2 regions of the Peribacillus sp. NPDC094092 genome follow, and region 1 is predicted to be linked to the other one. Evidence: riboswitches for the same ligand, from Rfam matches in the RefSeq annotation. Region 1 holds a riboswitch; the other holds the start of a gene.
The links. A riboswitch is a leader RNA that binds a small molecule or an ion and turns the genes downstream of it on or off. The one in region 1 is predicted to bind FMN.
Positions count from the first base shown of each region.

Region 2: linked by a shared signal. The riboswitch ahead of ribE (riboflavin synthase) and the one ahead of ACQKNS_RS14665 (ECF transporter S component) in region 1 are both predicted to bind FMN.

Region 1 is NZ_JBNNUC010000002.1:1,155,580-1,162,786, reverse strand. It holds gene ACQKNS_RS14680 (RecQ family ATP-dependent DNA helicase) at 1-986, opposite strand, end outside; gene ACQKNS_RS14675 (helix-turn-helix domain-containing protein) at 989-2,050, opposite strand; gene ACQKNS_RS14670 (ferredoxin) at 2,341-2,589, shown strand; gene ACQKNS_RS14665 (ECF transporter S component) at 2,729-3,310, opposite strand; FMN riboswitch at 3,475-3,611, opposite strand; gene serA (phosphoglycerate dehydrogenase) at 3,919-5,493, shown strand; gene ACQKNS_RS14655 (GerMN domain-containing protein) at 5,569-6,786, opposite strand; gene sigX (RNA polymerase sigma factor SigX) at 6,752-7,207, opposite strand, start outside.
Region 2 is NZ_JBNNUC010000005.1:209,730-216,936, forward strand. It holds partial or broken gene ribB (3,4-dihydroxy-2-butanone-4-phosphate synthase) at 1-372, opposite strand, end outside; gene ribE (riboflavin synthase) at 391-1,029, opposite strand; FMN riboswitch at 1,176-1,306, opposite strand; gene ACQKNS_RS21660 (TspO/MBR family protein) at 1,510-2,241, shown strand; gene megL (methionine gamma-lyase) at 2,255-3,430, opposite strand; gene ACQKNS_RS21670 (DEAD/DEAH box helicase) at 3,782-4,918, opposite strand; gene ACQKNS_RS21675 (ATP-binding protein) at 4,969-6,243, opposite strand; gene putP (sodium/proline symporter PutP) at 6,407-7,207, opposite strand, start outside.

The sequences.
Region 1 (7,207 bases):
ACCGCCACACTTTGTTTCCGATCTCGTCCCGCCCTGCCTATCTCCTGAAGGTATGCTTCCATCGTGGACGGGATATGAAAATGGATAACATATCTGACATCCGATTTATTCACACCCATTCCAAAAGCACTTGTTGCACATATAATTTTCAACTGGCCGGAAATGAATTGCTGCTGAATGAGCATCCTTTGTTCCTGTTCCATTCCACCGTGATAATAATTGACACTATCTATCCCGTTATCCTGTAAAAACCCAGTGACTGATTCCGCCGCTTTTTTAGAGGAAAAATAAATAATTCCGCTTCCGGTAAATTTCCTGACAAGTTCCAGCACACGGGATAGCTTTTCATCGTAGCTGAACATTCGCTCGACAATAATGGCAATATTTTCCCGATCAACAGATGAGACCATTTCCTTGGCATGCCCTATATTGAGTTTACCAACAATGTCCCTCCGGACCTCATCTGTTGCCGTTGCCGTAAGGGCAAGTGTCAACGGGTTGTTCAATTCACGCCTCACTTCTCCTAAATTCAAATAATCCGGTCGGAAATCATACCCCCATTGGGAGATGCAGTGTGCTTCGTCTATGACGAACAAACCTATGTCTATCGATTTCAAGGATTTTATCACACCATCCAGACTTAACATTTCAGGGGATAAAAAGATAAAACGATAACTATGTAACCGGTCGAAAGCTTTCCTTTTTTGATTTAGCGTCAAAAAAGAGTTGAGGGTCAATACACTTTTTTCGCCACTCATCTTCAGCTGATCTGCTTGATCCTGCATTAAAGATAATAAAGGGGAGACAATTAGGACAGTCTTATTTAAGAGATAAGCAGGCAGCTGGTAACATAATGATTTACCTGATCCAGTCGGGAGCATCGCTAAGGTATGACGGCCGGACAACAATGATTCAACCACTTCCTTTTGTCCAGGGCGGAATTCATCAAATCCGAATTTTTCTTTGAGGACTCGTTCTATATTCATCATCACTCACCTATTTTCGCAAGTACAAGTCTTATTTGGAAAAAGCTTATTTGTTTATTATCGACCATCTGCTTGATTGCTTTAAGCTTTTTTGTACCAAGTTCCTCAATGGCTTCAGCAATTTCCCTCTCATCCTCGATCGTTACATAATCGGAAATTGGAAAATCCTTTTCCGATAAGACAATTTCCACGAGGTGATCTTCGATGGTGTTTACCTTCAATCTGCGGATTTCAGCAATTTCACCCAGATTTTTCCCTTCCTGGATGTATCGTAAAGTTGTCTTTGTAGACTGTGTCAATTGAGGATTCCCACTTCTTTTCCAATCATTGGTTAATGAGGACAAGAGAGGGTAATCCTTTCCCTTTTCCATTTCCATCAGCATTTGATGCAATGAGTCAAGGAATGTAAAGCGAACATACTCTTCTTCTACATCTTTCCTTCTTGCAATTTGTTCGAATGTAAGACCAATCCTGTTTATTCCGGTTAACCTCAAAATGAAAATGTCTCGTTTCATATCATTTTGACTTTCTAAAAGGGATATCAGTTCATCATATAGATGTTGTGCAATCACCGCTCGATCCTGACGATTGACATGTAAAAATTCCTTTACGAAAAATTGGATTTTAGGATTTCGTTGTATCGGATAAAAACGTCTTTCATTGTGGACAATATGGGATATGGTTTGAATGAGTAAGTTTAACCTTCCCCAGAAAACCGGGGTGATATTGTGATACTTCCAACCATTTATATACGTCGGGAAAGGATTACTTTTAAAGTAATCGACTAACATTCCCTCACCTTGCATACTAATTTCATACGCATCAGGTTTATCCGTTAAATTAATCATGTCATGCTTAAGCAAATGTTCTATGTCGTGATTTAATTGCTGACGGGTAAATCGGGGTATTGTCCCAAAAATATCCGTTAACCCGAATAAATGGGCATCCTGGATTGTTTGTGACGATTTCTTACCCTGCAGCATATGGTATATAGCATAAATGGAACGTTCGCCTTGAAATTTTTTTATCGCATATAGAATGATGGCCTGTAGATAATTATTCATGGGACTCACATCCTTGTTTCATTTAACCAATAACCCCATTGTAACAAAAAACTGCTAAAATCGCCGTTATTATTGATGAATACAAGGGAAATTATGTGACTAAATGACGAACCATGGAAAGAACCAGATTAATTATATGGATGTTTTTCATTGACATTCTGCTACTTGATAGTTATTATCAATACAATTTCTATTGAAAAGTTTGGCATTCGGTCTTACAATAAGAAAGAGATAATAATCTGAAATAAAAAGATTATCAGTTGTTAATCAACTTAGGAGGGGTTATATTCATGGCTAAATTTACTATTGTGGATAAAGAAACATGCATAGCTTGTGGAGCTTGCGGAGCAGCTGCACCAGATATATATGATTATGATGACGAAGGGATTGCATTTGTTACCCTTGACGATAACGAGGGAATCGTTGAAATTCCAGATGTACTTATAGACGACATGATGGATGCATTTGAAGGATGCCCAACGGATTCCATTAAAGTTGCTGACGAGGCATTTGACGGGGATGCACTAAAATTCGAATAACGGTACAAGCCATTTTCAATCGAGAATGGCTTTTTCTTTTGGCCAATGTCGGATTGCATCTTCTCATACCCAAAAAACAGACTTAAAAAAACAACCGAATATGGATATCCGGTTGTTTTTTTCATTTATCGTCAATGAGTTAAGCATTTTTATATAATGATTGCTTATTGATCCATGTCTGTAATTTAATGAACAGCAACATGAATACAGATGTGATGAGCACGCCTTTTATCACGTTGAAAGGCAAGATTGCCGTCGTAACGAACTTTCTTGACTCGGGCGCCGACATTGCATCCCATCCCATGAAGAAGGTATATGCCGGTAAAAAAACAAAATAGTTTAAAACACTCATGAATACTGCCATGGAAACTGTCCCAGCAAGTAAAGCGAACGTCATCCCTTTTTTTGAATTGATTTTCTTAAATACATAATAAGTTGGCAAAACAAACAGGATGCCGGCTATAAAGTTAGCGATATGCCCCACAGGTACAGCAGTCAAGGTCCCTGTCATGACTAAATCCAATAGGTTTTTAATGAACTCGACTAGAATGCCTGCCATTGGACCGAAAATCAATGCCGCCATCAATGCTGGTATGTCGCTAAAATCGACATTGAGAAAAGGCGGGAATCCTGGAAACGGGAAATTTAAAAGCATCAATAAATAGGAAATGCTCCCCATCATCGCAAGTGTGACCGTTTTTTTCACTTTGTTCTTATTCATAGTTCTCTCTCCTTCTTTTCCGATCTACCTGAAAAAGAGGTTTGGGTTCCAAAATATGCTGATGCTCAATAAAAAACCTTTAATTCCAATAGAATTAAAGGGATAAATTAAAGGTTACATCAAACAAACGTTCAGCAAATAACTGTTGAAACGCATTCAGGAACCTCCATCTTCTCCCATCCAGACTATACTGTCGGCTTTGGAATCACACCAAATCCTGCCTTGTAAGGCTCGCGGGCTTAGAAGAGGAAATTCCTTCATCACCGCCGGTGGGGAATTGCGCCCCGCCCCGAAGATAGACCTATAAATTTTTATACTTTCCATTATATCTGAAATTCCTTTTTTTTGATAGCATTTTTTCTCAGTTAATGCATTCAGGATGAATAGCGATTGCCACATTGAAAGGTTTAAAACGAATAGCAAAAATTTTTTTATATTATGCAAACGAAGACGAAGCCATTTATATCACGACATTAATTAGATGATCAGCTAAAAATCATGTTATTAAACGCTTACATCCAGATACGCCAAATTGACATCTTTGGCATTTCAATTGTAAAATTAACTGAAATTTAAGATAATTCTTTTCCCTAGGAAGGTGTTTAGACGTGTATCGGATTTTAGTAGCAGACGCCATTAAACCAGAAGGACTCGGACCGCTATCAGAGGCAACCAATATTCATCTCATTCAGAAAACCGTAGAGGAAGCTGCAAACGAACTGGATCGGATCGATGCAATTCTTGTGAGAAGTGCAACGAAGGTTTCGGAAGATTTAATGAACCGTATGCCACAGTTAAAGATTATAGCACGCGCTGGTGTCGGTGTTGATAACATAGACATCCCCGCAGCGACAAAACGCGGGATTGTCGTGGTTAATGCACCTGACGGCAATACCATTTCAACAGCTGAACATACATTTGCGATGATGGCTTCATTAATGCGCCACATTCCGCAAGCATATGCTTCACTGAAGAATGGAGAGTGGAAACGTTCTTCATATACGGGAACTGAACTTCGTGGTAAAACATTAGGTATAGTTGGCTTTGGACGTATCGGAGGGGAAATTGCAAAACGTGCTAAAGTGTTTGGCATGGATGTCATTGTCTATGATCCGTTCCTGACTGTCGATCGTGCAAAGAAGATGTCCGTAACGGCCATGCCATTAGATGACTTGCTTCCTAAAGCAGACATCATCACTGTTCATACACCACTAACGGATGATACTAGAGGATTAATCAATAAAGAAAAACTGCTTACCTGTAAAAAGGGGGTTTATGTACTGAACTGCGCCCGTGGTGGAATTCTAGATGAAGATGATTTATATGAAATGTTAGTTCAAGGACATGTTGCAGGGGCCGCTCTGGACGTTTTCGTCGAAGAACCTCCACTTGGCCATAAACTGCTTGAACTGGATAGCGTCATTGCTACACCGCATCTTGGTGCTTCCACGAAAGAAGCCCAATTAAATGTTGCCGTACAGGTTGCCCAGGAAGTATTGACCTATTTTGAAGGTAATCCAGTCTCAAGTTCAATCAATCTTCCAGCCATATCTAAAGAAGTGTTTGAAAAGGTACAGCCTTTCTATCAACTTGTTCAGCAAATGGGATCCATTGCTTCTCAGTGCATGAATGAAGGAATTCAGGAAATCTCCGTTACGTATGCAGGCGAATCATTGGATTTCGATACAGCGATTCTGACAAAAAGTCTAATCTCTGGCTTTCTCAGATCAAGAGTTGATGCATCAGTCAATGAAGTGAATGCCTTGTTGATCGCAAAAGAGCGTGGCATAACCGTTGGTGAAAAAATCTCCACGGACTCTTTAGGTTACTCGAATTTGATCAGCCTTAAAGTAAAAGGTGACAACCGTGAATTGACAATCAGTGGAACCTATATCGAAAATTACGGTTCTCGAATTGTAAGTTTGAATGGTTTCAAAATCGACTTTCATCCAGAATCGAATTTGCTTTATATCCAGCATACCGATAAACCTGGTGTAATCGGTAACGTAGGTAAGGTCCTAGGTGACCATGGAGTGAATATCGCCACCATGCAGGTTGGCCGAAAAGAAGCTGGCGGGGAAGCCATCATGGTTTTGAGTTTTGATTTACCATTAGAAGACAAAATGAAACAATTTTTAATGGAAACAGAAGAAATTACATTCATGGCACGCATTTCATTATAAGAAGAAAAAAGTGCCCGTCTGCACGGGCACTTTTTCTGTGAACGCAACCATAGAAAGGGTGTTTTTATTGCACCATCAATTCACTTGGTTCGGTGCTTTGGGCACCAATATGTCTTCAGTTAAATTCAGCTGGCCTACCTCTTCAATAGGGGCATTTTCAAATTTCACTTTTTCAAAACCAAAATCCTTGGCAATGAAGAGTATAGCTTCTAAAGCTTGAAGGGATTCTTTACTATTTTCAATGGCCGTTTGATTTGATAATTGAATGATCACAAGATCCCCTTTAGAGCTTATCCTTTTCCATTTCAGGTCATGCGGGATTGAAGGTGAAATTCCCTCGATGTCTGCCTCCCCTTTTCCTGCTTGCAGCGCCTCCTCAAAGTCCTGATAACCCATATTGCTTGGAACAAGGAACCTTGGGGATGATTCATCCCTTTGGTAAAGAAAGTATGTGCGATTTTTTTGATGAGGTATATCCACCTCCTTTAAATATCCGGCGTGCGCAAACATGGCACCTTGCTTTCCATCTGTAGAAAATGTCATTCTCTTTATATTGTTATAGGATAGCGTTTCCTCCATCGAACGGAGAAAAAGTGTATCTTCATCCAATAGTCGGCTTTTTTCTTGAAAATCAATCTGAGCAGTGGTCCTATCATCTCCTTGGCTGATCTTTATATCAAGTGGAAAATAGTCAGAAAGCCCATATTGCTCTTCATCCATTTCTGACATTTGATTAACTAACTGATTCAGTTTATCACTTTCGTCATAATGTTCGAGTTTAATTGAAATAGGAACAATGAAATTCATTTGATCATCTGGAATGCCCATCGTAATGATCGATGCATGTTTAAGGTCATCTTGATAGATCGCTCGTGCATATGTGTTAACCTTTTCCTCTTTTCGGGTTTCCATTTCTGAAACCTTTTCTTTAGATTCGATTTCCGCTTGCTTACTCGAAAACTTTTGATTATCCTGTTTATCTGTTGATTGATTTTCTTTGTTACTTGCATCCTGGCGTTCAAAATCTGCCATTTCCTTATTTTCAGATAGAGATAATTTCCCCCTACTGTCTTCTTGACTTGTATTTCCTTCTTTTTCAATAATTAAAGATGATGCCAAAACAACCATTAAGAATAAGGAGGCAACACCCGCAAATAGAGGTATCCAGTGTTTCTTTTTCTTCTTATCATGTATTCTCGCAAACACATCTGCCTTGGTACGGTCATCTTTTAATTTCGGAAGCTCGCGGAGCATGTCTTCAATTTCGCTTTCTTTCCAATGGAATTTTCTCAATGCGGTGGCCCTCCTTTCCAGATAAATCTTCCATCAACTTTTTAATAGCCTTCAAAGCACGGTGCTGGGTCGTTTTTACTTTACTTTCACTCCAATTCAATACTTCAGCGGTTTCAGTAATGGACAATCCCTGAATATATCGTAAAATGATGACGGATCTTTGATTCGTGGTACACCGGTTTAAGCATAGATAAATATCTTTGATTTCATCGTTCATGATGGCCACTTCTTCCGGAATGGGCTCTTTATCTTTTATCAATTGCCTATCCCAATCAAAGTTAGGAAAGATTTTTTCTTTCCACCCTTTTTGTTTCCGAAAGTGATCAATCGTCACATTTCTTGCAATCGAGTACATCCACGTTTTTTCACTGCTTTTTCCTTCGAAGCGTTCATAGGCCTTCATCACCCGGATATAGACTTC
Region 2 (7,207 bases), on a different contig from region 1:
GTGACCAGGCCTTTGGAAATCTTCAGCTACAGAATCTTCATTAAGAAGTTCAAGGATGGTCAAGGACCGTTCAAAAGCACTGATTCCTGTAGAGGTGCTTTTATGATCGACACTTACCGTAAAAGCAGTGCCATGATGATCGGTATTTTCACCTACCATAGGATGCAGTTTCAATTTCGCGGCGAGTTCTTCAGTGATGGTTGTACAAATTAAACCACGCCCATGGGTCGCCATGAAATTAATCGCTTCCGGTGTCGCCTTTTCGGCCAGCACTACAAAATCCCCTTCATTTTCACGGTCTTCATCATCGGATACGATTACTACCTTGCCAGCCTTCAAATCTTCTATTGCTTCTTCTATTGTATGGAACATCATTACACCGCCCCTTTATTAGAATCCATGCTCTGCCAAAAACTCTAAATTCAGTCCTGGTTTTGGATTGCCATTTTTCATTTGATGTATTATATATTTCCCTATCATGTCGTTTTCAATGTTAACGATATCGCCAGCCGCTTTTTGTCCCAATATGGTGTCCTGATGAGTCAATGGAATCAGTGATACAGTCAAAAGGTTCCTTTCGATCCCAAATATCGTCAAGCTCGTTCCATCAATGGCCACGGAACCTTTTGGAATGCAGAAGTTACTAAGCCCTTCTTCCAATTGGATTACATAATATACGGCATTTTCTTTCCGTTCTTTTTTAATGATCGTTCCGGTTCCGTCGATATGACCTGAAACAAAATGACCGCCAAACCTTCCTTGTGCACTCATTGCTCGTTCGAGATTAACAGGTGATCCCAATTTTAACGTCCGGATCGAGGAAGCTTTGACCGTTTCCGGCATAACGTCGACCGTAAACAAACTTTTCGTGAAGGATGTTACCGTTAAGCAGACCCCGTTGACTGAAATGCTATCCCCAAGATGCACATCTTCAAGGATTTTTTCAGAACGGATCGATAACTCCATACTGCTCTTTCCTTTTTTCAAGGAATGTACGGTACCGATATCCTCAATGATTCCCGTAAACATGCTTTTCCCCCTTTTATAAAATATAAAAAACCCCTTAGGATGGCCTAAGGAGTTAGCAGGAGAAATGAGTGAAAAAAATTGTATACCTAAAAAGCCTAACGTTTTCATTTTCGAAAAATTAGGCGTACGTATACACTTGGGTTCCACACGTCCTTCTCCCATCCAGACTGTACTGTCGGCTTTGGAATCTCACCAAATCCTGCCTTTATCAGGCTCGCGGGCTTAGAATTTCTTCATCACCGCCGGTTGGGATTTTCACCCGACCCCGAAGGACTAAAATAATATGAATCTTTGAATATTTTATCACCATAAAGTGAAGATGTAAAATTTCTAACCTTAAATGGTTCAATTGTTACAGGAAATTCCTCTCTTTATGGAAAAATGCCCCCCAAGCAACCCCGATGTGCTCCTAAAGGTTAATCAGGCTAAATATGTGGAATAAGGGTAGAAAGATCATAATTCATACAAGGAGGTTGCCCATTGATTTTTTCCATCATTAATTTGATTCTCTATCTATTCGTCGTCACGATGAATTTTTTAGCCAATTATCTGCCATTGAACGGCCAAACATCAGGAGAGATTTCCGATAAACTGGATGTCCATTTCACTCCTGCCGGTTATGTATTTTCCATATGGGGCTTGATCTATTTCCTGCTCGCCATCTGGGTATTCAGGCAGTTCTTAAGTAAACATCAAAACAGCCCTGCTTATAAGGCATCCTTCCCTTGGTTCGCTTTAAGCTGTGTCCTGAATGGCGCTTGGCTTTTGGCCTGGCACTATGAACGCTTTTTATTATCCGTATTCATTATCATTGCCCTGCTGACTATTTTAATGGTCATTTATACAAGAGTAAAAAAAGTGGAGCATGATGCTTTCGACCTATTTCCGTTTTCCGTTTATACAGGATGGGTAAGTGTTGCAACAATAGCTGACATTTCTTATTACCTCACCTATATTAAATGGGACGGTTTTGGGGTTTCCAGTATAATCTGGACGATCGTCCTGCTGATTGCAGCAATAGCCTTGGCCTTTGTCTTTGCAGGTAAAAACCGGGATTGGTGCTATCCTCTCGTATTCGTTTGGGCATTCATGGGCATCGGGATACGAAATAGCGACGCCTATCCGTTAATCACGGACATTTCTTTTATCCTGGCTGCCATCACTTTTATCGTATCCATCACCATCTTCATTAAAAATAAGAGGAACAAATGAGGGATATGGTACATTAAAATGCTTGCTGAAGATCTTGCCAGATATCCTCCCACGCCTCAAGGCCGACTGAGAGACGGACAAGCTGGTCACTGATGCCCATTTGCTCCCGTGAATCTTCAGGAACGGCAGAGTGCGTCATCGTAGCAGGATGCTGGATCAATGTTTCGGCATCCCCTAGACTTACGGCTATTTTGATAAGTTTCAATTTATCGAGGAATTCCTGTGCATCCTGTTTTGTGCCATGCAGTTCGAAAGAGATAAGTCCGCCGCCATGTTTCATTTGTTTTTGCATAATATAATAATCCGTTGAAGCTTCATCACCTGGATAATATACCTTTTTCACCTTTGGATGTTTCTTAAGTTCTTGAAAAATTGCCATTGCGTTGGCCGAATGACGGTCCATCCTGACAGGCAAGGTCTTTAGCCCCCGTAATAGTAACCAGGCATCGAATGGTGAAATGATTCCACCGATATCCTTCTGTGTAGTCCCGGCTACCTGGTTCATGAATTCCTTCTTACCGACGACAAGGCCTGCAACGACATCACCATGCCCGCAAAGATATTTCGTAGCGCTATGAAGGACGATATCACAGCCATATTCGAGCGGTCTCTGTAGGTAGGGAGTCGAGAATGTATTATCGACCACGACCGTCACATTATATTCCTTCGCAACTCTCACCACCATCTGTAAATCAATCATTTTCATCGTCGGATTTATAGGGGTTTCTACATATATGCAGGTCGTTTCCGGCCGGATCATTTTCCTTACCTGTTCTTCTGAATCCATTTCACAAAAATCATGTGTGATGCGGTATTTATTTTTCATTAGCTGCAGTAGGCCAAATGTACAACCATATAGCCCTTGTGAGCACAGGATGTGGTCATCTGTTTTTGTTAACGCAAAAAGCACTGCTGAAACGGCAGCCATGCCTGAACCGAAAGCCAGGCCAGCTTCCCCGCCTTCCAAAGCGGCAATCTTTTCTTCAAGCACTTGTACTGTTGGATTTCCTAGGCGAGAATAAATATATCCATCTTCCATACCGGCAAAACGCTTTTCACCTTGCTCGGCATTTTCGAAAGTGAATGTTGAGGTTTGGAATAAGGGTGTTGCCAAGCTTCCTAAATGTTTCTTCGAGTCATATCCTTCATGGATGACTGCCGTTTCAAACTTATTATACTTTCCTGTCATACCGTCTCCTCCTAACCTATGTCTATTGCTATCATATGTCAAAAAACCATATAAAGGAAGCGTTTTCATTCATGATCATCCCCCATTAATGAACTCCTGAATTTAGGCTTTTTTCACAATCGATAGCATCCAATGCTTTGCAGGGATATTATCATTTTTTTGGTGGCTGGGCAGCCAGCGTTCCATTTGATTCAACGGGCACTTTCCTATTTCTACTGGGAATCCCGCCATATTCAGAAAAGTGAAAACGGCATGTAGTGGGATTCCGCACAATGAGCAAATTTTTAAGTTTAATTCTTAACGGGCATTTGCAAAAAAAGAGACAGCCGCCTGGCCGTCCCTTTTTCCGTATCATTCATCGACTACAATGTTTCCACCATAGAAGGTCACTCTCGTTAATGGAATCTCCAGTTCACGGGCCATTTTTTTCAACTCTCGCTCTTCTCTTTCCGTTACGATTGAAATGACAGTGCCATCAGCACCTGCTCGCCCAGTTCTCCCAGATCTATGGATATATTGTTCGATGTTGTCAGCCATATCGATATGAACGACCGCAGTAAGACCTTTAATATCAAGCCCCCTTGCCGCTACATCCGTTGCTATCAGCATCGGGGATTTTCCGGAACGAAGCTTGCGCAACGCTTTCTCCCTGTCGACTTTGTTGGATTCACCGTGAAGTACGCCCATTTCAATACCTTTATAACTCAGCTTTTCATGCAGGACGCTCAGCTCTGCTATATCATTCAGGAAGGCAAGGGCCTTCACATCTTTAATTCTTGTGATTTTCTCGAGAATCTTGGACTTTTCCCGTCTCTCAACAACAAAGTAAAGATGGTCCACCTTTGATTCCATTTTTTCATGCTTATCGACCTTGATCATTTCGGGTTCATTCATGAATCCCCTGGCGGCTTTTTCCGTTTCCTCCGGCAAGGTTGCTGAAAATACCATGATTTGCCGGTCTTTTAGCGTTGTTTTGATAATATTATTGATCGTTCCCATATGCTCTGGAGTGATCAATTGGTCACCTTCATCAAGTACTATCGTCTTTACTTCATGCATCTTCAATTTCTTTTGGGCAATCAATTCATAAATCCGCCCTGGTGTTCCAGCAATCACCTGGGGACGCTTCTTCAGTTTGTCCAACTGCCTTTTCACATTAGCACCGCCGATGAATGCTGCACCCGTAATGCCGCTTCCCTCTGACCAAATGCGGACCTCTTCATTGATTTGCATGACCAGTTCTCGTGATGATGCCAAAATCAATGCTTGGGGCGATTTCTTTTCAGGATCTATCTTTTCCAGCAATGGCAGTAAATACGCTAATGTTTTTCCGGTACCCGTCGGTGATTCGGCCATGATGTCTTTTCCCTCGACAATCACCGGAATCGCTTTCGTTTGAATCGGGGTAAGTTGTCCGAATCCAGACTTTTTCCAGACCTCTTGTATATATGGTTTTCTATCGTTCACTAATTCAGGTAATTCGCTCATATCGTTCTCCTTTAATATATAACTTTTCCTATCTTTCATAGTACCATTTATTATTGTCCAGTAGCCAACGGAATACGAATTGTAACCGTCGTCCCTTTGTTTATCTCACTTTCAAAATGCATTTCCCCTTGAAGTCGATGAACGATTTTCCGGCAAATCGCGAGTCCGATCCCTGTGCCCTTTTCCTTCGTCGAATAAAAAGGTTCACCAATCCGTTCTAGGCGCTCGGGCACCATCCCCATGCCATTATCACTCACGCTGACTACAGCTTGTCCATCGATGATTTTCAGCGATATATCAATTTTCCCATTATCCTCAATCGCTTCAATGCTGTTCTTGACGATATTGATTATCAACTGTTTAATTTCAATTGGGTCAGCCATAATATAAATCGGTTCGGCGGTTTTAACCCTTAACCCCATTTCGATATTATTTAGATTCGTTTCCGCTTTCATCAGCGTGAATACCTGTTGTAAACTGTCGGCAAGATCGAGCCTGCGGAATGCTACATCCTGTTTCTTCCCAAGAATCAAAAGTTCACTTGAGATAATATTAATCCGGTCAATTTCCTTCAACATGATATCAGAATGCAGCGGGTTTACCTCCTGCGTCATATCCATTAACTGTACGAACCCTTTTAACGATGTCAGCGGATTCCTTATCTCATGTGCAACCGCTGCAGCCAGATGTCCGATTACAGATAGCTTTTCAGACATGATCATCAATTCCTCTTCGCGCCGCAATTCAGTAATATCCCTAACGATTGCATATACTCCAAGCATTTCCGCGTGAACGATGATCGGTAAAAAGGTTACACGGATTATGCGTTCTTCATCATTGCCATCCTGAATGGTCGTTTCGAATTTTACAGCCTCCCCTTGAAGGGACTGTTTAAAAAATACCGATACTTTATCACTTTCATTCCAGTTAAGGAGATGATTCGCATTCTTGCCTTTCAATTTGTCACTGTTATGACCTAATAGTTTTTCAGCTTCAGGGTTTATCGCAACGACATTTCCCCCGAGATCCAGTTCAAGCACACAATCCGGGTTATGCTTGAACAGCGACCGATACTGTTCATCCTTCAGAATGAATTCCTGCTGGGACCTCAACATTTTCCCCGTCCAATACCTGATAATGAAGTAAAGGACGAGCCCGGTGATGAAAATGAACATCCACCCTTTGGAATGTTGAAACATTGCATATATCTGAACATCTGCCCTTGCCTGTGTCATAGAGACGTAATCCGTAACGATAATCCACAGGACCCCAATGAATATATAGATAAAAGCCACTTTACATGCAATTTTATGAGATTGGTTCATATTTTTTCCTTTGTATTGTTTTTTGGTTTATTATTCCCAAATCACTCAAAAAAAGCCCTCATGTTTTCAACATAAGGACTCTAGGATATTGTACCATATATATTACATTCATTGTTTTATATCGCTAAAAAATCCAGCACCATTTTACCTTGACCTTAAATGCTCAAGAAAGGTTTTTAATGGCTTGATTGAATTCTTCTTCTATACCTTTTGTAGGCTTTGCCGATAATAAACTGAAAACGACTACCGCTATTGAACCAGCGATGAAACCAGGAATGATTTCGTATACTTCAGCGAACTGATCGATCATATCCCAGACGATCACGGTTGCCGTACCGACAATCATTCCCGCCAGGGCTCCCCATTTCGTCATCCGTTTCCAGTACAGGCTTAACAGAATGACAGGACCGAAGGCCGCTCCAAAACCAGCCCATGCATACCCCACCAATTTAAGGATCGTACCGCTGGGATTAAAAGCCAATATTAGGGCAATGGCAGATATCGCCAATACACCAAACCGGCCTACGAGCACTAATTCCTTATCAGATGCATTCGGCCGAATGAACTGCTTATAGAAATCATCGGTCAGAGCACTTGCCGATACCAGCAGCTGTGATGCAATCGTACTCATGACTGCTGCTAAAATAGCAGCCAGCAAGAAGCCTGTAATTAAAGAAGGAAACAGCTCTTTAGATAAAATGATGAAGACGGATTCAGCATTTTTTTCCCCTAAAGGAATGTTTGTCAGGTTAAAATAAGCGATCCCCACCAATCCGGTAAACATTGCTCCGACGATAGCAAAAATCATCCAGCCCATACCGATTCGGCGTGCACTTTTCAATTCTTTAACAGATGAAACCGCCATGAATCGAACGATAATATGAGGCTGCCCGAAATAACCAAGCCCCCATGCCAAAAGAGATATGATTCCAATCGTTGATGTCCCCTCAAAAGCATGCAATAA